2 regions of the Calothrix sp. CCY 0018 genome follow, and region 1 is predicted to be linked to the other one. Evidence: predicted binding sites of a transcription regulator. Region 1 holds the regulator's gene; the other holds the start of a gene.
The links. Region 1 encodes HrcA, which represses chaperone genes, less so after heat shock. Its sites were predicted from a motif close to TTAGCACTCNNGANTCNNGAGTGCTAA; they were not measured.
Positions count from the first base shown of each region.

Region 1 (3,435 bases):
AAATTCTTCATGACGGGGAATAACCTCGGTCAAACCATGAATCAAATCACTGTAGAAGAACTCGCAAAATGTTTGTCTTCTTCGGAGTCTTCAATCCAACTTGTAGACGTGCGCGAACCACAAGAAGTCCAAACGGCAAGCATCGAAGGCTTTATGAATTTACCTTTAAGTCAGTTTGCTGAGTGGGGAAACGACATTCAAGTTCGTTTGGAACCTGACAAGGAAACTTTAGTTCTATGTCATCACGGTGTTCGTTCCGCTCAAATGTGTCAGTGGCTAACATCTCAAGGCTTTTCCAACGTGAAAAATATTACCGGGGGTATTGATGCTTATTCAATGTTAGTTGACCCTTCAGTTCCTCAGTATTAATGGTTACAGATCGAAGGTTAAAGGTCAAAGTCAAAGGTGTTTATACTTATATAGCTTGATAATATTATTTCATGAGTAATAGGTAATTCGTAGCTATACATACCCTATTTCATCAATAAATCTGAGAAAATACTTAATAGAGAGTATTGGCAATGTATTCAAATAAGAACCTTTTTTGTATTAAATAGTACTCTCACTCAGGACAAAACTATTTGTAAGTGTAAAGGTATTGCAGTACACCATGCGGTCGTTATTAAATATCTGCTAATAACATTTCAAAAATTTGTTTTTTTTAATATTGATAAAAACTGTGTTTAAACAGCCATTCCCTATGCAATTCCAGCTAACCAATCGACAACAACATATTCTTTGGGCAACAGTACGTCATTATATAGCGACAGCTGAACCTGTGGGTTCTAAAGCTTTGGTGGAAGAGTTCGACTTGGGTGTAAGTTCGGCAACAATTCGTAATGTAATGGGAGTCTTGGAAAAATCTGGACTGCTTTATCAACCCCATACCTCGTCAGGAAGAATACCGTCAGACTCTGGTTATCGAATTTATGTAGATCAGTTAATTCCACATAATCAAAGTTTAAACAAAGAGGTAGAAGCGGCATTACAGGGAGGTTTAAAATGGGAAGATTGGAGTTTAGAAGCACTATTGCAAGGGGCGACGCAAATTTTAGCCAGTTTGAGTGGTTGTGTGAGTTTAATCACAATGCCGCAGAACAATACAGCGGTATTACGGCATTTACAATTAGTGCAAATTGAAACGGGACAGATCATGTTGATTGTGGTAACAGATGGTTACGAAACACATTCAACATTGATGGACTTACCCTCCGCATCGGAAGGCAATCAACCCGATGTAGAATTAATAGACAGAGAATTACAGATTGTTTCAAACTTTTTAAACAGTCAATTACGCGGCAAAAGTTTAATGGAATTAACTGTACTTGACTGGAGTCAATTAGATATTGAATTTCAGCGCTACGGTGAATATTTAAAAACATCCCTCGTCGAATTGACTCGTCGCACCTTTTCCCCTACAAATACACAAATCATGGTGCGTGGCGTGTCGGAAGTTTTACGACAGCCAGAGTTTTCACAAATACAGCAAGTACAAACCATAATTCACCTACTTGAAGAAGAGCAAGAGCAATTATGGCGATTGATATTTGACGAAACAGAATTAGAAAAATTAGATAAACCACACGTCACTGTCCGTATTGGTTCGGAAAATACCTTAGAACCCATCCGTACTTGTACGTTAATTTCATCCACATATCATCGAGATTCGATACCAGTAGGAAGCGTCGGAGTTTTAGGTCCCACAAGACTTAATTACGAAAATGCGATCGCGCTCGTTTCCGCAGCATCCGAATATCTCTCCGAAGCAATCAGCAATCAACAGTGAACAGTTAACAGTCAACAGTTAGGAGTTAGGAGTTAATTATTCTTCTCCTTCTCCCCATCCCCCCATCCCCTCATCACTTAGGTATCATCAAGAAACACGCTTATTGATACTGTTTAATAATGATAAAAATTATATTTTGGTCGGTTTGGGTTGGATTTTCTGTATATGCTTTTGTTTTTGCTCCTCCGAATCAACCCGATACTTTTGAATTAATTAAAAATCTTTCAACTGGGCAATGGGAAGGAATCAACCCTTTGATAGTTTCGCTATTTAACTTGATGGGTGTATTTCCTTTAATCTACAGTTGCATGGTGTTTATTGATGGCAAAGGACAAAAAATACCGGCTTGGATATTTGCAACTTTTTCTTTTGGTGTAGGTGCTTTTGCTTTATTACCTTATTTAGCTTTGCGGGAACCAAATCCTGATTTTGTTGGTGAAAAGAACGCTTTTATCAAAGTACTAGATTCCCGGATAACTGGTATTGTATTGAGTGTCGGAGCGATAGTTTTGGTATCTTACGGTTTACAGGGAGGAAACTGGGGTGATTTTGTTCAACAGTGGCAAACCGATCGTTTTATCCATGTAATGAGTTTGGATTTTTGTCTGCTTTGCCTGCTTTTCCCCGCGCTTTTGGGAGACGATATGGCGAAACGAGGAATGAAAAATCGGATTTTATTTTGGTTAGTTACCTTAATTCCGTTATTTGGCTCTTTGGCTTATTTATCCGTGAGAAAACCTTTACCAGATGATGTTCAGCAAGAATTAATTGCTAAGCAAAAAGCAGTATTAAATTGAATCTTTATCGCGGTTGATAATACTGTTTATCCATAATTATGATGTTGGGTTACGACACGATGAATATAAATTGTCGTTGCAAATTTTTTTTTCGTGTCTAACCCAAACTACAAACTACAAACTACAAACTTAGGCTACAGTAACTTGATTTGTATCAACATTACTCGCACCATTAACTTTTTTAGCCACAGAAACCATTTTATTAAGAATATCTTGGCTGGGAACGGTACCTTTTAAAACTACCGTAGAACTAGTTTGAGCAACCCAAAGAGTATCAATATCGTCCAATTCGGAATCTTCATCGAAAGCTAAAGCAACTCGCTTTGCTAAACCACTTTGATCGTATTCACCATTTAATCCTACACGCTCTGGGGCGATTGATTTAGTAGTACTATTCGATTGTGATGTAGATGTAGATGGTGCTGCTTGCGGTTGCGGTGTAGGATTTACCTGTGCATCTTTGGGTTTACCCATTCCAAAAAGTCTTTTTAACCAGCCCATAAAACTTATTCTCCAATTAATTTCATTCACTGTGAATATATAGGCTGGATAAATAAGTTACATCTGTCGTTGAAAGGAGATATGGTGCTTACTATTCCTGCTTTAGATGTACTTTCACAACAAATTTTTTATACCTATAGATTAAATAAAAAACCTTCCCCCATCTCCTCATTTCCCCTTCACTCCAACGCTACGGCATCATGAAAGCAACTATAATCAACACTGCGTCTACCATCTCGGGTTTTAGATAAAATATCCGCAAATTTATGATTCCAGAGAATTTCTGTCGGAATATATGAGTAATGAGCGTGAATATTTTCAGAAACGGTTTGATCGATTCCAGTTATAGTT
Region 1 covers NZ_CAWUDI010000001.1:38,317-41,751, forward strand. The annotation lists gene ACM03V_RS00180 (rhodanese-like domain-containing protein) at 10-369, shown strand; gene hrcA (heat-inducible transcriptional repressor HrcA) at 701-1,786, shown strand; gene ACM03V_RS00190 (DUF2834 domain-containing protein) at 1,903-2,583, shown strand; gene ACM03V_RS00195 (BON domain-containing protein) at 2,713-3,084, opposite strand; gene ACM03V_RS00200 (ion channel) at 3,264-3,435, opposite strand, start outside.

Region 2 (3,435 bases), on a different contig from region 1:
CCAAGCATATCTAACTTGGTGGCATCCAGCTTCAAACCAGCATCTTCAGTAACTAACTGTCCACCAGTTAAAACTGCGATATCTTCCAACATCGCTTTACGGCGATCGCCAAATCCAGGTGCTTTGACAGCAGCTACGTTAAGTACTCCGCGCAAACGGTTAACAACCAAAGTTGCTAAAGCTTCTTTCTCAATATCTTCAGCAATGATTATTAACGGCTTGCCGGAACGAGCTACCTGTTCCAAAACGGGTACTAAATCCTGTACCAAAGCAATTTTCTTGTCGGTGAGCAAGATGAAAGGCTCATCGAAATTTGCTTCCATACGTTCTGGATCGGTTGCAAAATAAGGAGAGATATAGCCTTTATCAAAGCGCATCCCTTCTGTAATTTCCAACTCGGTGAACATGGACTTTCCTTCTTCCAAGGAAATCACGCCTTCCTTACCCACCTTATCCATTGCTTGAGCAATCATTTGGCCGACTTCTTCGTCGTTACCAGCACTGATTGAACCAACTTGAGCAATAGCTTTGGAATCTTCTACTGGACGGGCTTGCTCGGCAATTTTTCCTACCAAAAAGGTAGATGCCTTATCAATACCGCGCTTCAAAGAAATAGCGTTAGCGCCAGCCGCAACGTTACGCAAACCTTCTTTAACCATTGCGTGCGCCAAAACTGTCGCGGTGGTGGTTCCATCACCAGCAGCGTCGTTAGTCTTGGAAGCAGCTTGACGAATCAAAGATACGCCAGTGTTTTCTACATGGTCTTCTAATTCAATTTCTTTAGCAATGGTCACACCATCATTAACAATCTGAGGTGAACCAAACTTCTTCTCTAATACTACGTTACGACCTTTAGGACCGAGGGTAACACCCACAGCCTCAGCCAATATGTCCATGCCTTTTTCTAAAGCACGGCGAGCGTTTTCGTTGTAAATAATCCGCTTAGCCATAGTTACCTACTTGTACAGGATCGCTTATCTGTAAAAAAATGTTGTTATTTATCGCCTACACCGTTCTTAATTACTAGTTGCAGTTCCTTTTAAGGATTAACAACTAACAACTAACAACTAGCTACTAACTACTAACTAACAATCGCTAGAATATCCTTCTCAGAAAGCAGTACATATTCGTCGGTACCCAACTTGATATCGGTGCCAGCGTACTTGGAATAAAGAACTTTATCACCGACCTTTACATCCACCGACTGACGACCGCCATCATCCTTCATCTTACCGTCGCCTACTGCTACTACTTCACCTACTTGAGGCTTTTCCTTTGCAGTATCGGGCAAGTATAGACCACCAGCGGTCTTTTCTTCCGATGCGTTGACTTTCACGAAAACGCGATCGCCCAAAGGTTTTACTGTTGAAACGCTTAGAGATACAGCTGCCATAACTTAAATTTCCCTTTTTAGCACTCTCGACTCCTGAGTGCTAATTTAGCGAAGCCAGACGTGCAATGGCAACATTTCCTATAGTACGGGTTCCCGAACTAAGCTTTTCTATAGGTGTACTTAAGTATAAATGCTCAATTTTCCTTTGGTGTTCGGGTTTTATGTAACTACATAAGAAGAGTTTGATATGGCTCGCCATTATTTGCAAAGCCAAGAAATTGTTATAGAACGGAAAAATGTTGCCTTTTTATGCGTGATGATCCAGTGTTTCATTCGAGCGTTCAAGTACAAAAAAGAACTACGATTGACCCTACAAACAGCTTATAAACTATATAGAAACTGTAGGGTTGTCAAAAATTCAACAACGTGTATTTCTATGAAATTAAGCTTTAATTTCTAATTGTTGCTTCTCTAATAGCTAGTTTTAGTTTTAGAAATACTTGAAAAAGTGACTATTTAAGCTCAAAATGGACTCTGTACAAGTGGAAAAATTGGCGACGGTTTCTGATAAACAAAAACCAACTACTTGCGGGAGCGGTTGTTCTAGAACAATAATAGTAGCTTACCCCCCTCTTTGTTTGTGGTAACTACTCCTTTATCCCCGCTCGTAATTGAACGCGCGATTACCGAACGCGCTCCGAAGTATACAAATTGTTTGCGGTGCCGATACTTTTTGTTCGTTCCTTACCATAAAGGCTTCTCTGAATAAGAAATAAAATCTTAAACGAGAGAAGAGCATTCAGTTGGATACGTAAAAGCAGAAAAATAGATGAGGCGCGGGTTATTTTCACTCATTGGTATATTCGCCTAATACTCACCGCCGTGAACATACTCATGATTATTATTTAATGGAATGTTTTTAGCCCGCATCTTTCAAAGCGATATATAATAGCGCATTATAGATACTATTACTCTACGTATCCTTACTGTAGCTCAGCCCGGTTGGTGACGAAATCTTAAGGTCGAGGATAATCTTCCTTGAGAGTTCCACCAATCGAAAATTTTGGTAAGTGGGAAAAAAAGGACAACATCTCAATCATCCACCAATTAGGATAACTATTCAAGACCTTGATGGATCTACGCGCGACAAGTGCCACTGCTATGAAAGAACCCAGCATGAAAGATCACAAACGCTTACTGCTTATAGATGATGACCCTAATCTCATCTTGCTGGTAAAAGACTACTTAGAATTCCGAGGATATGAAGTCGTCACGGCCGAAAATGGTCGGGAAGCTCTGGAAATATTAGAGCTAGACATTCCAGACATGATTATTTGCGACGTGATGATGCCGGAAATGGACGGTTACACCTTTGTAGAACAAGTCCGACAAACCGAACGCACCAGTTGGATACCTGTTCTCTTCCTTTCAGCGAAGGGACAAAGCGCAGATAGAGTAAAAGGTTTGAATAAAGGTGCTGATGTATATATGGTCAAGCCCTTTGAACCCGAAGAACTCGTAGCCCAAGTTGAATCCTCGCTCAAACAAACCATTCGTTGGAAAGAACATCAAGCCAAGGGAGGCGAAAACGGCTCTCGCATCCAGGTACCCTTTGATGTTCAACTAACCCCAACAGAACTAAAAGTAGTGCAGTTTGTGGCTAGAGGTATGGCTAACAGAGAAATCGCTGAAGAATTAAACGTTTCCCAGCGTACCGTTGAAAGCCACGTTTCCAATATGTTGGGTAAAACCAACCTCCACAATCGCACCGAATTAGCTCGCTGGGCGATTGAAAATCAAATGGCATAAGCCCATTTTGGATTTTGGATTTTAGATTAAAATTACTAATCTAAAATCCAGAATCGCTTCAAAAAAGATTAACAATGACTCCTTGCACAATCAAACAGCCATCAGTTATCAGTTATCAGTTGTTCACTAAGGTGTTGACTTTGATAGAAATTCCGCGTTTTTCGTTCACACAACTTTTATGCCGGTAACAATCGCAACACTTATCCCTCACCCCGCCTACGGCACCCCTCTCCAGGAAAAGGGCAGAGGGGAAGGGGAGAGGGCACTCCGCATGAACACCAACGCATTTTTTG
Region 2 covers NZ_CAWUDI010000037.1:26,992-30,426, reverse strand. The annotation lists gene groL (chaperonin GroEL) at 1-950, opposite strand, end outside; gene groES (co-chaperone GroES) at 1,082-1,393, opposite strand; gene ACM03V_RS24095 (response regulator transcription factor) at 2,465-3,142, shown strand.
Region 2: a site for HrcA is predicted at 1,411-1,437, ahead of groES (co-chaperone GroES). Genes of this name have one in related genera too.